Regions from separate parts of the Terrisporobacter muris genome, predicted to be linked through region 2. Evidence: riboswitches for the same ligand, from Rfam matches in the RefSeq annotation. Region 2 holds a riboswitch; each other region holds the start of a gene.
The links. A riboswitch is a leader RNA that binds a small molecule or an ion and turns the genes downstream of it on or off. The one in region 2 is predicted to bind cobalamin.
Positions count from the first base shown of each region.

Region 1: another riboswitch for cobalamin. It lies ahead of NSA58_RS12390 (energy-coupling factor ABC transporter permease); the one in region 2 lies ahead of NSA58_RS07000 (ABC transporter substrate-binding protein).
Region 3: another riboswitch for cobalamin. It lies ahead of pcrA (DNA helicase PcrA); the one in region 2 lies ahead of NSA58_RS07000 (ABC transporter substrate-binding protein).

Region 1 covers NZ_JANKBY010000163.1:2,056-7,652, reverse strand. The annotation lists gene NSA58_RS12405 (energy-coupling factor ABC transporter ATP-binding protein) at 96-926, opposite strand; gene cbiQ (cobalt ECF transporter T component CbiQ) at 1,069-1,755, opposite strand; gene NSA58_RS12395 (energy-coupling factor ABC transporter substrate-binding protein) at 1,742-2,071, opposite strand; gene NSA58_RS12390 (energy-coupling factor ABC transporter permease) at 2,071-2,787, opposite strand; cobalamin riboswitch at 2,995-3,280, opposite strand; gene NSA58_RS12385 (polyphosphate polymerase domain-containing protein) at 3,432-4,187, shown strand; gene NSA58_RS12380 (DUF4956 domain-containing protein) at 4,181-4,867, shown strand; gene NSA58_RS12375 (response regulator transcription factor) at 5,051-5,597, shown strand, end outside.
Region 2 covers NZ_JANKBY010000061.1:5,791-11,387, reverse strand. The annotation lists gene NSA58_RS07020 (NAD(+)/NADH kinase) at 1-707, opposite strand, end outside; gene NSA58_RS07015 (YbaK/EbsC family protein) at 1,092-1,589, shown strand; gene NSA58_RS07010 (RluA family pseudouridine synthase) at 1,729-2,634, shown strand; gene NSA58_RS07005 (nucleoid-associated protein) at 2,654-3,667, shown strand; cobalamin riboswitch at 3,737-3,988, shown strand; gene NSA58_RS07000 (ABC transporter substrate-binding protein) at 4,102-5,010, shown strand; gene NSA58_RS06995 (FecCD family ABC transporter permease) at 5,000-5,597, shown strand, end outside.
Region 3 covers NZ_JANKBY010000053.1:6,706-12,302, forward strand. The annotation lists partial or broken gene NSA58_RS06280 (aminotransferase class III-fold pyridoxal phosphate-dependent enzyme) at 1-250, shown strand, start outside; gene NSA58_RS06285 (AAA family ATPase) at 433-1,359, shown strand; gene NSA58_RS06290 (VWA domain-containing protein) at 1,378-3,165, shown strand; cobalamin riboswitch at 3,256-3,430, shown strand; gene pcrA (DNA helicase PcrA) at 3,809-5,597, shown strand, end outside.

The DNA.
Region 1 (5,597 bases), on a different contig from region 2:
ATCATTAATTGGAGAGTTAAATTCTAACATGAACAAAGAAAAAAATCCATATTTTCAAGAAAATATGGATTTTATCTATTTTATATATTGTCTTTTTATTTTGCTATTTTATTTAGATTATCCCCAAAATTTTCACTCCAATAATTATATAAATCTTCCTCTTTTCTGAATAAAGGTAAGTTCATATTCTTATTAAGTTTTACAAGCCATGGAAGTTCCAGCCCTGCTTCTTCGATTTTTTCTTCATCTACAAATACTTCTTCAACATTACCTTCACTAATTATTTTGCCTTGATTTAATATATATACATAATCGCATATATCATAAATCAAATTCATATCATGACTAGTAATTACTATTTTCTTTCCTTTTTTATGCATCGATTTAATTATGTCTATAATAGCCTTTGTACTTTCAGGGTCTAATCCTGCTGTTGGTTCATCTAGTAAAACAAGGTTATTTTCCATAGCTATTACTGATGCGATTGCTACTCTTTTTTTCTGACCAAAGCTTAAGCTATGTACTGGCCTGTCAATAAAATCTTTTCCATTAACTGATTCTAATGCTTTATTTATTCTTATTCTTATAGTTTTTTCATCCATACCAATATTCCTAAGGGCAAATGCTAAATCATCGTACACCATTGAATAAAATATCTGTTTTTCTGGGTCTTGAAATACTATACCAACCTCTTTTCTTAAATTATATAAACTTTTTTTGTCATATTTCAGCTGGTTATTTTTATAAAGTATTTCTCCTTGTGTAGCTTTTAAAATCCCCATTAAGTTATTAAATAATGTAGACTTTCCTGAACCATTCGATCCAATGATTCCAATAATATCTCCTCTATCAAAATCCATAGTTATATTATCTAAGGCTTTTCTATTTTTGTCATATTTATATGTTAAATTATTTATTTTAAACATTATTAATCTTCCTCTACAATATAAAGAATTCGATTCGCTTAAGCCACTGCGTAGGCGCTCCACTTCATGTCACCAACATCTAAGTCTTCGCTACCGCTTCAGACTTATCCCGTTGCTCAAATTTTTTTATTATTTTACTATTTTATTGTTCTACTATGTAAAATGTTCCATCGTATAATTTCATGTCTAGAGCTATACTCATTTCATCATATCTTATCATCATTCTTTTAAATAACATATTTACTAATAATCCAAAAGAATTGTATCCATTCTTTAAATTTATATATCCAAACCTAAGTTCTTGAGATTTTCTTATATCTGCAACTTCCTCCATAAATATAAATATAAACCTATACATTAGCATGGAAATTTCTAAAACTATGTCTGGTAAATGTAGTTTTTTGAATACAAATATTAATTGATTAAAAGGTGTTGTAAGCATTATAAAATAAATGCAAGTCAAACATGATAATGCTCTAAAGAATAAATGTGTTGATGATATTATAGATTCATTTGAAACACCTATATATAAACTTCCTATTTTTATACTGTATAATAAGACTTCTTTATCTTTAGAAAAAGTCAGAAGTATCATAATTATACTGATAATTAAAAATACTAGGGGAATTTTAATAAAATGAATATAATCTTTTAATTCAATCTTTGCAATCCCAACTATAACCAAACTCATTATTGCTATAATAATTAAGGATATATAATTATAAGGATTAATTAAAGATAAAATTAGTAACAACATACCTATGGCAAATTTCATATTTGGATTTACTTTAGATAACTTATTTTTATAAGCATAATCATCTATTATCATTTAATAATTCATCTCTCATCTTTTTCTTAGTTCTAGTAGTTCCAATATAATATCCTATTATTCCTGCTCCAAATGCAGCTTGAGATGCAAATAATAAACTTTCAATCTCTCCACTTGCAGGCTCTATTATACTGCTAAACCATGGTTCATACTCTGGATTTATTTCAGTTATTACACCTTCAGCCTCTCCATCTGCTCCACCAAACTCTGCTCCTTTTTGAGTTATTAATGGGACAATAATTATAGCTAAAACTAAAAGAAGTAAAGTGATTGTTAATTTAATACTACTTGATTTTTTTCTTGTTGAACTTTGCATTATGCTAACACCTCTCTTTCTTCATTTTCAGTTATAAAGTTATAAACTATAACTGTAAGTAATCCTTCTGCTATTGCTATAGGTACTTGAGTAATAAAGAACACTCCTAAGAATTTTACTGCTGATACCATAAATCCACCTGCTGGATCTGGGAAAGCAAAACCTAGTTGGAAAGATGTTACAGTATATGTTAACAAATCTCCTAAAGCTGCTGCTAAAAATACTGCCATTTTTTTATCTATTTTATCTTTACATAATTTCCATATTCCAAAAGAAACTAATGGTCCTACAATTGCCATGGAAAAAGCATTTGCTCCTAAAGTTGTAATTCCACCATGCGCCAATAATAAGGCTTGGAATAATAATACTATTGTCCCTAAAACTACAGTTGCACTAGGTCCGAATAATATTGCTGCAAGGCCTACACCCGTTGGATGCGAACAACTACCTGTAACTGATGGAATTTTTAATGCTGATAATACAAAAACGAAAGCTCCACAAAGAGCTAATAATAATTTCTTTTTAGGTTGCTCTTTTACTATTTTAGTAATATTTTTAAGTCCTACTATAAAGAAAGGTATAAATATTACCCACCAAATTATTGCCCAGTTTACTGGTAAAAAGCCTTCCATAATGTGCATTGCATTTGAGATTACTGGTGTAGTCATTAACATAAATGCTGCTATTAATGACCATTTTACATTACTTTTTTTCATACTACATACATCTCCCTTTTAATTATTTTTAGGGTGTATATCTTATTATTTTAATTCATTTAACTAAGATTTCTTGTTGTAACTAAATATTTTGCTTACTTAATTAGTTGATAATTAAAAAAAGCCTAACCGAAAGGCTAGGCTCGTATCTCTTAATTTCCAACATAAAATGTTTTCTAATAAGATACTTCCTTCACCCCGAAGAAATTTCTTTTTATACTCTAGGCAGGTCTCCTGACTTAGCTTCATCCTACTCCTCACCTTCCCATAAAAAATTCACTACGTTCATATTACCAACGATATGACTTTGCTAATGCTTTAAACGACTACGTCGGCGCCATGCAATTTTAGTCAAATCCGTTGCTCAAATTCCATTCGTAACTTTTTTACAGTGGTTTGTTGAGTTTCGTCCACATTACAGTAACGGGGGCTGTAGAGGGTTCTCACCTCTTTCCCTATTAATCTTTAAAGAACCTAAAATATTTTTTATTATTCTTTCACTTTAATTCTATACCAATTTTTGTAAATATTCTATAAAAAGTTTGATTTTTATAAAAATGTATTAACAGATTTTCTTTAAGATTATTTTAAGGTTAAATTATTATACTCATGGTGTAAAACAATTGATAAAAGAGGTGAAAAATATGGCAATAAAGTCCTTTAAACGTTATGAGAAAAAGTTTTTAATAACAGAAAATCAATATAATGAATTAATTCCAAAACTTCTGGATTATATGAATCCTGATAAATTTTGTCAAAACAATAGAACTTACAGTATCTATAATATCTATTATGATACTGAAAATAGCGATGTAATAAGACATTCCATATCAAAACCATATTATAAAGAAAAACTCAGACTAAGAAGCTATACGATACCAACTAATGCTAATGATAGAGTATTCTTAGAATTAAAGAAAAAAATCAAGGGTATTGTTAGCAAGCGAAGACTTTCTCTGTCCTTAGGTGAAGCTTATGAATTTCTTTATAACAATAAAAAACCTGTGGTTAAAGATTATATGGATAAACAAGTACTTCATGAAATAGAATACTATATTAGTAAAACAAAAGTATATCCTACTGTATTTATATCTTATGAAAGAAATGCTTTTTTCTGTAAGGATAATCCTGATTTTAGAGTAACATTTGATTCAAGAGTTTTGACTAGAAGAAATCATCTACTTTTAGAAGAAGGAAGTTTTGGTGAAGATGTCGTTGGAGATGGAAAATATCTTATGGAAGTAAAGATATTAGGTGCCATACCTTTATGGTTTACAAAAGTTTTATCTGAACTTGAAATTTATCCAACTCATTTTTCAAAGTATGGAAATGAATTTATGAAATATTGTTTAAATAATAAAGAAAATAATGAAATAAAAATAGGAGCTGAAATATGTTAGAAACAATAATATCCTCAACAACAGGAGAATCATTTACTCTTATTAATTCTCTACTAGTAATAGGTACATCTATTATACTAGGAATTTTAATAAGTGTAGTTTATATGAAAACACATGAAAAAGATAATTTTAATTCTGGATTTAGTACAACCTTAATTATGTTGCCTGTAATAATATCTATAATTATCCTATTAGTTGGCAACAATGTAGCTAGAGCCTTCTCTTTAGCTGGAGCATTTTCCATAATTCGTTTTAGGAGTGCCCCAGGAGATCCAAAGGATATTGCATATATATTCTTTACTTTAGCAATTGGGCTTACTTGTGGTATGGGATATATTACTTATGCTGTTTTATTTACTTTAATTTTATCTGCTGTAATGATTGGATTACATATGACCAAATTTGCAGAGCCTAAAAATAAAACAATGCAACTTAAAATTACTATTCCAGAAAACCTAAATTATGAAGGTGTATTCGAAGAAGTATTAGATAACTACACTAATTCTTATAGTATACAAAGAGTTAGAACTAGGGACTTTGGTTCTTTATTTGAGCTGACTTATACAATAAGTTTAAAAGCCAATTCAAATCAAAAATCTTTTATGGACGAGTTAAGATGTAGAAATGGTAACTTAAACATTACTCTTACTCTTGCTAATACTAACTATGGTGATAATTAATTTACTTCCCCTTAAGTCTTTTTAAGGGGCTTTATTGTATAATAAAATAATAAAAAAATTCGCTTAGCTCATGTCGCCAAAATTGAGAAGCATATTGTCAATGATATATCCTCATTACTACTTAGGATAATTCCATTGCTCAAATTTACTTCATGAAGTTGAAGCAGTTTGGAGGATAACATATTGAAACTTTTATTAGTAGAAGATGAAAAGCAACTTTCTGAAGCTTTAAGCCAAATATTAATTAATAATAAATATAGCGTAGATGCAGTTTATGATGGAGATAATGGACTAGAATATGCTCTAACAGATATTTATGATGTCATTATTTTAGATATAATGCTTCCTAAATTAAACGGTCTAGAAATTTTACAAAAACTGCGAAAAGAAAGTATATCTACCCCTATACTCTTATTAACCGCGAAAGATTCTGTTGATGATAAAGTAACGGGTCTTGATTTAGGTGCTGATGATTACTTACCAAAACCCTTTGAGCCAAAAGAATTACTAGCAAGACTTAGGGCAATATCGCGAAGAAAAGGTGAAGTTATAAATGATAGCTTGTTAACTTATGGCGATATCAATTTAAATCTATCTAATTATGATTTAAGCTGTAGAGATTCTGCAGTAACTCTTACTCAAAAAGAGTTTGAAATATTAAACTATTTTATGCAAAGACCTAAAAATATTGTAAGCAAAGACGATTTAATAACTAAACTTTGGGGATTTG
Region 2 (5,597 bases):
TCTATTTCTTTAAAATTATACTCCAAACCATCTACCACTACTAGGGTGGAATTTTCAAATTCACATTCCGGAGATACATTAACTATGGAATCATGTGAACATATAATGCTAGACGTGAAACATCTATAAGCATTTGTGTTTATTGGTGATATGGGTGCAACTTGTATAACATTTAAGCTTGTGTCAACTATACTACCACCTACAGCGTAATTATAAGCAGTAGAACCAGCAGAGGTTGATATTATTAAGCCATCTCCACTAAAGTTTTGCACACGTTTATTATTTATATCCAATTTTAGATGGATAGTTCTAGATTTATCTCCTTTAACCACAGCCTCGTTTATTCCAAAAATATTGCAACATCCATCGCTAGTTGTAACTTTAGCTTGAAGGAGAGGTAGTTCTTGAGTTATATAATCTCCTTCCAGATAAGATTGAATGAATATATCTATATCTTTTGGAGATATATCTGGAAAAAAACCTAAATGACCAGTATTAATTCCTACTAAGGGTACATTTGGGAGATTATAATCTCGAATAGTTTGTAAAAAACAACCATCTCCACCTATAGATATTATTAATTCTGCTTCAGGATTATATTCATAGTCAACATCAAATCCAACTTCAATTAATTTTTTATGCAAAAGTTTTCTAGTATCAAGAGACCTTTGCACTTTATTAGAGTTTATTGTTACAATTCTCCCCATTTTTCCACCTCGTTTATAAGTTGTATTATATCAAATATATGTAAATTTAGGAAATATCCTTTGTCAAAAAAACATATTATTATGTTAATATTTATACAAAAATGTATGAAAACCTCTATTTAATTGTAAGGATTTTATATTTTATCTTTCGTGTAGATAAAATATAAAATACAACTAATTGGTGAATATGTTTTTAACGTATATTACTCAAGTAATGGAAAGTCATTGTCCATATGAAGAATAATGTCCACATGGTGGTTTGAGAAAAGTAAATTTTACTTTGATAATTTAAAAAATGTTAATTTTATTCTCTAAGGAATTTTATATGATATACTTATTTTGGGAATAATTATAGGGAAATGTTGTAAATGGAGGTGTATAATTATGTCAATAGAAAAGGTAAGAGAATTTTTCAAACAGTATAACAAGGAAGATAATGTTATGGAGCATGAGGTATCTTCGGCAACAGTTGAATTGGCAGCAGAAGCAGTGGGTGTTATTCCTGCTAGAATAGCTAAGACTCTTTCTTTTAAAAATAAAGAAGGAGATAACGCCATATTAATAGTTACAGCTGGTGATGCTAAAATTGACAATAAGAAATTTAAATCAGAGTTTGGACATAAGGCTAAGATGTTAACACCAGAAGAAGTATTAGAATACATAGGTCATGGCATAGGCGGTGTATGCCCTTTTGCTATTAAAAATGATCAGGTAAAGGTATATCTAGATGTATCTATGAAGAGATTTGACACAATTTTCCCAGCAGCAGGAAGCAGTAACTCATCTATAGAGTTAACTTGCGATGAGTTAGAAAAATTTTCTAATGCAGACAAATGGGTAGATGTTTGTAAAGGATATGAAGAAACAGAAGAAGTAAAATAAATTTTATTAGATATTATAAAAATCACACAACTCACAGTGTGATTTTATTTTTTGAGCAAAGGGAATTTTTTGTTTTTACTTATATAAAACTATGAATTTATGGTAATATAAATAATATTAAGTAAAAGTAGGTGAGCATATGTTTAAGAAAGAAGATCAGAAATATAATATTATTTCATATATAAATGAAGAAGAAAATTTAACTTTGAAAGAAGTTTTATTAGATAAACTAAACTTTTCAGTAAGATCTTTATCAAAAATGAAAAGATATAAAACTGTAAAAGTAAATAATACATATATTAGACCAGCTGACAAAATAAATAAAGGTGACTTAATTGAGGTAAGAATTGAAGAAGATATGGCTGATTTTAAGCCACAAGACTTAAAACTATCTATTTTATACGATGACTTTGATATAATTATGGTGAATAAGCCAGCGTTTATGGTAGTTCATCCAACAAAGAGTCATTATGAGAATACTATTGCCAATGGTGTTACTCACTATATTATGGAGAAGGATGAAAAGGTAAAAGTAAGGTTTGTAAATAGACTTGATATGAATACATCAGGTTTAGTTATTGTGGCTAAAAATCCTTATGCTCAATTTGTTTTATCATCAGATATGAAAGATGATAAAGTGGAAAAAATGTATATAGCTGTAGTAAAAGGTATTGTTGAATCAGATTTTGGGACTATAAATGAGCCAATTTATAGACCTACTGATGATAGTATAAAAAGGATAGTTCATGAAGATGGACAACCTTCAGTGACACACTTTGAAGTAGTAGAAAGATTAAAAGATGCCACAGTTTTAAAATTAAAACTGGAAACAGGAAGAACTCATCAAATAAGAGTTCATTTAAATCATATAGGTCATGGAATTATAGGAGATGAGTTATATGGATATGTGGATGAAAATTTAATTAAAAGACAAGCTCTACATGCTTATAGTTTAAAGTTTAAACAACCAAGAACTAGGGAAGATTTAGAGTTTAATGCCCCTCTTCCAAAAGATATGGAAGAATTAATAGAAAAGTTAAAATAAATTACGGAGGTAGTTAGATATGGTTATACATAAGTATATTATTCACGTTCTTGATAGAAATAGTGAAGGCCCAATATTAAATGATTTTGAAGGAAAAAATAATGCAGAGGTAGACAAGTTTTTCCAAAAGATTATTAACAGAGCAGCAAAGGATGATGATTTAAGAAAAGCTGTATTTAAAGACTATAATGAAAATATAATAAGAAATTGCTGTGAACAAATAATATACGATGCTGATACTTTTGTTCAAAACTCAAAAGAAATAGCTTCATTCTTATTTGATATAATGAAAAAATATGAAGACATAGATTCATGTGATTTAGCTATGTGTTTATATAGTGTAAAAGATGAAAAATATGTAGGAATAGTAAAACTAGACTACAAGAAATTATACACTCATTCTATAGAATTATTAGATGAAAAATTCAACATACAAATAATAAGCAACGAAATAGGAATACCAGACACAGGAAGACAAAAACAATGTGCATTAGTTGGACTTAGTGGAATAAATGATGACTTCCATTTAAGATTATTAGACAAAGATTCAGAGAAAGAAGAAGATCCAGAGAAAAAATCAAGATTTATAAATGAATTCTTACATGCTGAAAAAGTTACTGATGATAAGTTTAATACAAAAACTTTCAAAACTACTGCAGATAATTGGATAACAAATGCTATGGGTAATAATATAAAAAAAGCAGAAGATGTTAGAAGTTTATTAAATTACACATTAAAAGAAAAAGAAGAAGTTGATATAGAAGAATTTGTGGAAAAATCAATAGATGATGACCATTTAAAAGAAAGTTTCAAAGAATTAATGACTGATAGAGGAATTGAAACTAGCTTCAATATAGACAAAAAATGGGTTGAGAAGAAGCTTAAAAGAAGAAGTATAAAAACAGACAATGGATTTGATATAAAAGGAAATCTTGTTGATTTTGAAGATCCTATGAAATATAGTGTCAGACAAAATGAAGATGGTACTGTTGATATAATAATAAAGAATGTAAGCTTTTATGAAGAAAAATAATTGAAATATTAAGATTTATTTTTAAAATCATAAAAAACAAGTTTAAATATGCTACAATATATTAAGAAACAATTTAATATAAATTTAGGTTCTTAAAGATTAATAGGGAAAGAGGTGTAATTCCTCTACAGCCCCCGTTACTGTAATGTGGACGAAACTCAGTATACCACTGTATTATAAGCAGAGTAAATTCTTAACAATATAGTTGTCTAAAGCTATAGCGAAGACAATTTGTTAACGCATGAACAAAGCGAATTTTATGGGAAGGTGAGGAGTAGGTTGATACTAAGTCAGGAAACCTGCCTGAATTATGAAGCAAATTTCTTCGGGGTGAAGGAAATATATTAAAAGACATATTATGTCAAAACATAGATATATGAGCCTAGCCTTGTGCTAGGCTTTTTTTATTACAATTTTAACAAGGGGGAAGACTTATGAAGAAAAAATTATTATCATTATTATTATGTGTAGTTATGCTTTTTACAGTAGCATGTAGTAGTAATAAAGAACAAACTGTAACAGATAGAGAAGGTAACAAAGTTGAGATACCATCTAATATTGAAAAAATAGTATCTACAGCACCTTCTAATACAGAAATATTAGCTGGTTTAGGTGTGGGAGATAAAATCGTATGCATGGATACATACTCAGAGGGGATTGAAGGTGTAAATAAAGATGTAAAGAAAATGGATTTTACTTCACCAGATGCAGAGGCAATAATTGAGCTGGAGCCAGATATTGTTATAGCTTCAGGTTATAATAAATCAGGTTCATCTGATGATCCATTTAAATCTATTAGCGATGCAGGGATACCTGTAGTTTACATACCAAGCAGTGAAAGTATAGATGGAATATACAAAGATATAGAATTTATAGCATCTATAGTTAAGGAAGATTCAAAAGGCGAAGAAATAGTTTCTAATATGAAAAGTGAAATAGAAAAAATATCTAAAGTTGGAGAAACAATAAAAGATAAAAAGAAAGTATATATAGAAATAGGGCCAGCACCTAATTTATATAGTATTGGTAATTCTACATTCTTAAATGAAATGGTTGAAATCATAGGAGCAGAAAATATATTTAAGAATCAAAAATCATGGATATCACCAACTGAAGAATCTGTAATAGATGCAAATCCAGATGTAATATTAACTACAGTTAACTATGTAGAAAATCCAGTAAAAGAAATAAAATCTCGTGAAGGTTGGGAAAACATTAAAGCAGTGAAAAATAATGAAGTTTATTATATAGATGCAGATTCATCATCTAGACCAACTCAAAATATAATAAAAGCTTTAAAGGAGATGGCTAAAGCTACATATCCAGATGAGTATGAGAAATAGGGAAAAAATAATTTTAAGCATAATTGTATTACTTACAATTATTTTGTTAGGAACATCCATAGGAAGTTCAGATATAGGTTTATTTGATACATTATCTATAATAGGTAATAAAACCTTAAATTTACCTTTATCAGAAAATGTTACATCAAAACATATTGCAATAATATGGAAGCTTAGGTTGCCAAGGGTATTATTAGCATTTTTAGTTGGAGGTTGTTTAGCAACTAGTGGATCTGTAGTTCAATCTATACTTAAAAATGAATTGGCATCACCCTATACCTTAGGAGTATCTTCAGGTGCTTCTTTGGGAGCTGGGTTTATAATAGTAACAGGAATATCACTACCATTAATAGGTGGATTTACTTTGCCTTTAATAGGATTTATTTTTGGCTTAGTTACTGTTTTTTCTGTAATTGCATTTTCAACAAAAATTGATAAGACCATGTCAAATAATACTGTAGTTCTTGTAGGTATGGTTTTATCACTATTTGTAAATGCACTACTAACTACTTTAACAGCCTTTTTTAGTAATGATTTAAAGAGTATAACTCTTTGGCAAATGGGAAGCTTTGCCATGAGAGGATGGA
Region 3 (5,597 bases), on a different contig from region 2:
ATTTAAGGGAAAATATATAATGAATTACATCAAAAATATTAATAGTCATAAGGTTATCGAGGTAAGGGGAAAAGGTATTATGATAGGTGTAGAGCTAAATGTTAATGCACCAGATATAATAGATAAGTGTATTGAAGAAGGAGTACTATTCTTAAAAACAGATGAAAATGTTATAAGAATTCTGCCGCAATTAGTAATTACATATGATGAAATAAATAAAGGTATAGAAGTACTAAAAAAATATTTGTAATTAGTTAAAGGTGAGAAATTTAATTTTATAACCTTTGATTTTATATAAAATACTAAAAACATTACTTAATTTTAAACAAATATACTATACTTTTATTAAGTGCAAAAACTAAATAGTTTTAATTAGAAAACAAATTAAAAGGATATAATAATAACAAGTATTACTTACAAAAGGAGATTATTATGGATATAATAGAAAACTTAAAAATTCAAGGGGTAAGTGATTCTCTTATAGAGGATGTATTACATTTTAGAAAAGAATTTAAAGTCGATAAAGAAGTGGAGCATAGAGTAACAAAATCACCAGCATTCTATATTGGAGAAGATATATTGTCTATGTGCATATCTGCTATTTTAGAAGAAGAAAATATATTACTATCTGGACCAAAGGCTACGGGTAAAAACTTACTTTCAGATAATTTATCAGAGATATTCGGGAGACCACAGTGGAATACGTCCTTTCATATAAATACAGACAGTTCATCACTAATTGGAACAGATACTTTCATTGATAATGAAGTAAAACTTAGAAGGGGATCTGTATATGAATGTGCGCTTCATGGTGGTTTTGGAGTTTTTGATGAAATAAACATGGCAAAAAATGATGCCATAGTTGTGGTCCACTCGGCATTAGACTATAGAAGGGTTATAGATGTGCCTGGATATGAAAGAATAAATCTTCATCCGGCTACTAGATTTATAGGCACTATGAATTATGAATATGCAGGAACAAAGGAATTAAACGAAGCTTTAGTTTCTAGATTTTTAGTAATAGATATACCAGCAGTAAATGAAGATAAATTAATGATGATATTGCAAAGAGAGTTTCCTTGCACAGATTCAGAAAAGCTAAACCAATTTGCAGGAATTTTCTTGGACTTACAATTAAAATCACAAAATGGAGAAATATCTACAAAAGCAATAGATTTAAGAGGATTAATAGGAGCTTTAAAAACTATTAAAAGAGGACTTAGACCAACTCTTGCTATAAATATGGGTCTTACAGGAAAGACTTTTGATATTTATGAAAAAGAAATTGTTGAGGATATTATTAGAACAAGAATACCAGAAAAATGGGAAAGCAAAGATATATTTCCTAATTTAAAATAACCTAAAGTAGGTGAGAGCATGAGTGTGAATACTAATTGGATATATAACAATTATGAGTTTGAAAATAGAGTAAATAACTTGGCTTGGACTGTTTCTGGTATGTATGATGAAGATATAGACTCCAGTGAAAAAGATTATTCATCTAAGGATGTTTCTTTATATTTTGGTATAATTGCTGGAGCAAGAAGGAAGTACTTGGATTGGGATATAATAAAAAAATACCTAATGAGTAGAATAAAAAAATCCTATAATAAGGATATATTATATACCTTAATTGAGCTAGTTCTTAACTCTATAGTAGAAGATAAGGTAATAAATGAGAGACCAGGTGTAGCAGAAATAAGAAGCAAAGCTTACAAAGATGTACTTGTGAATTATAGTAAAATTCATAAGGAAGATATATTACAGACATTAAGGTATACTTTTATTCTTCAAGCTATGGACAGGCATCCTGTAGTGGATGGTTTAACTAGAAGAATAATTAGAGATATAAAGGCTATTGATTGTAATGATGATTTAATGACTATATTAAAAAGGCTGGATGAAATTTATTTAACTTATTTTGAAGTTATAATGAACTCTCAAATGGAAAATTCTCAAGTAATTGAGAAAGATATAGAAAATGTAAATGTAGATTTTGATACTTTTTCAGATTTTATGTATGAAGAGTTATATATGGATGAAGAAACAGAAACTATAGAAAGTGAAATTAATAATATAAGTAATTCTATGTTAGTTGAAAATTTAGGTGAAATGGGCTATGGAGATTTAGAAAAATCACCAAATAGGATAATTTATGTGGATGAAGTTATGGCTCAAAAAATTTACGACAAGGTAGGATATTACTATGGAAAAACTTTTTTGAGTGAAAGTGAAGTGAAAAAATTTGAAACTAAACACTGTAGAGGTATTCATGAGGGATGTAGAATTCACTTCACAGATGGAGTATTGCGTAGTGAATGTAACAATGCTTTTCAACTAAAATATGTTACTAGGCAAAAAGAAAATAATTTATATAAATATAGAGATAATATTAAATTACATAAAAGAAGCATTAATAAACTAAAGGAAAGTATATCAAGAATATTAGTAGAAGAAAGTGCTATTGATAGAATTTATTCTGATGGAGGAACTATTTGTGCCAATAGGGCATGGAGAATAGGAAGAAGTAATAATACCAAAGTATTTTATAAAGATATACGAAATGAAAAAGGAAAATATGTAATAGATATATTGCTAGATGCCAGCGGCTCACAAAGTAGAAATCAATTTAATGTGGCTATACAAGCATATATAATTGCTATGGCATTAACTTCTGTAGGTATTCCAAATAGGGTTATGGGATATCTAAGTTTTTTAGATTACACCATATTGAAACGATATAGAAATTATAACGATGATATTAATTCTTGTGAAAATATATTCGAATATTTTTCAGCAGGAAATAATAGAGATGGACTAGCAATAAAGGCAACTTGTGATGATTTAATAGAAAGAGAAGAAGAAAATAAAATTCTTATAGTTCTTAGTGATGGAAAGCCTAATGATGTGAAAATTGGGAAAGATAGATCTAGAAGTTTAAGAGGAGAAGCATCATATAAAGGTATTATTGGAGTGAAAGACACAGCTTTAGAAGTTAGAAAAGCAAGAAAGCAAGGTATACTTGTACTGGGAGTTTTTACTGGCAAAGAAAGCGATTTAGATGCAGAAAAAATGATTTATGGCAAAGACTTTATTTATACTAAGGATATAGAAAGATTTGCAGATATTGTTGCTATGTATTTGAAGAAAATAATAAAAAATTAAAATATTTTAGGAAAACATATATCGAAATATTTGGTAAAAAATAACAAATTATTTTATTTATGTGCTATAATTATATTAGTTCAAAATTAAATTAATTAAAATATTTTAGGTTCTTGTTTAAGATTAATAGGGAAAAAGGTGAGATACCTTTGCAGCCCCCGCTACTGTAATGTGGACGAAACTTTTAACCACTGTGGAAAACATGGGAAGGAAAAGAAGTAGGATGAAGCAGAGCCAGGAGACCTGCCTATAATATAAAGCCATTTCTTCGGGGAAGGAGAAATATCTTAATAAAAATTTTTATTTGAAGATATTGTGCCTAACTTGAAGTTAGGCACTTTTTACATATAATGAAATTATATTATCATAGCGCTCACATAGTGGCTTAAAGTGGTAACGAAGCTATTTCATTTATATGATCGAAGTGAATTTTAAATTGCCCTCAACCTATTTTATTTCAAAATAGTTTGAAAATAGAATAACCCTTAACCTATGCCTTAGGATTCTCCAAAGTCCTAAGGCCTTTTTTTGAGGAATAGTATTTTATAATTTATTCATGGGAATTATTATAGTATTATGAAATTTGAAGAAAAATCAGAATTAGATTAAAATATATTTATATGAGCATTATAGGAGGATATATATGATTTCAGATATAATAGAAAAATTAAATCCCGCTCAGAGAGAAGCAGTAGAGAATACAGAAGGCGCTGTATTAATACTTGCTGGAGCTGGGTCAGGAAAGACTAGAGTTTTAACTACTAGAATAGGATATCTTATGGAAGATAAGGATGTTAAAGCCGAAAATATATTAGCAATAACATTTACTAATAAGGCTGCCAATGAGATGAGGGAAAGGGTAGAAGAAACTTTGGAAGGAACCGATACTAAAGAAATGTGGATTACAACATTCCACTCTTGCTGTGTTCGTATCCTTAGAAAAAGTATAAATAAAATAGGTTATAACAGAAGTTTCGTTATATATGATAGTCCAGACCAAGTAACTTTAATTAAAGACTGTATGAGAGAGTTGGACATTAGTGATAAAGCCTTTGACCCTAAATATGTATTAAGTTGCATATCTAATGCAAAGGATAAACTATATTCTCCTAAAAAGTATTTAAAATTAAATGAAGGAGATATATCTAAAACAAAAGTAGGGGAAATATATGCCCTATATCAAGATCGTTTAAAAAGAAATAGTGCACTAGACTTTGATGATTTAATAATGAAAACAGTTGAGTTATTTAAAGAATGTCCAGATGTATTAGACTTTTATAGAAATAAATTTAGATACATAATGGTCGATGAATATCAAGATACAAGTAAAGCTCAATATGAGTTAATAAAATTATTAGCTAAGCAACATCAAAATATTTGTGTTGTTGGAGATGATGATCAAAGTATTTATGGTTGGAGAGGCGCTGACATAAGAAACATTCTTGAATTCGAAAGAGATTATGATAATGTTAAAATAGTAAAACTTGAGCAAAACTACAGGTCAACACAAGTAATATTGGATGCAGCTAACCATGTTATTGCTAATAATACAGAAAGAAAAAGAAAAAGACTTTGGAGTGATAAAAAGGAAGGGCAGCTAATAAAAATTCAATTGGCAGAAAATGAAATTGAAGAAGGTGATTTCATAATAAATACTATTTCATATATGAAAAGATATGAAGATAGAGATTACAAAGATTTTGCAGTTTTATATAGAGCCAATGCCCAAGCTCGTTCTGTGGAAGATGCTTTAAATAGAGCGGGGATACCATACAATATTTATGGTGGTATAAAATTCTATGAAAGGAAAGAAATAAAGGATATTATAGCTTATCTTAGAGTAATACAAAATCCTCAGGATGATGTATCTTTAAAAAGAATAATTAATGTTCCTAGACGTGGTATAGGACTTAGAACTATAGAAAAAATAGAAGACAGAGCTAGTTTAAAAGAAGAAAGTATTTATTCCGTACTTATTGATATAGAAGATAACTCAGATATATCGAGAAAAGCTAGAGCAAGTATAAGTGAATTTGTAGATTTAATGTCCACACTAAGAAGTTTTACAGGAATATATACTGTTAGCCAAGTAATTGAAAAAGTATTAGATATAACAGGATATAAGGATGAATTGTTAAAAGAAAAGAACAATGAAGGGGAAGATAGATTAGAAAACTTACAAGAACTTATATCAGTTGCTCTAGAGTTTGAGAGTTCAAGTGATGATAAGAGTTTAGAATCATTCCTAACAAATGTTGCACTTAATGCAGAACCAGATAATGAAGAAGAAGAAGAAGATAGAGTTTCATTAATGACTATACATTCATCAAAAGGTCTTGAATTCCCGGTTGTATTTTTAGCAGGAATGGAGGAAAAAATATTCCCAATTTCTAGGGCTATTCAATCTATGAAAGATAGCGATATAGAAGAAG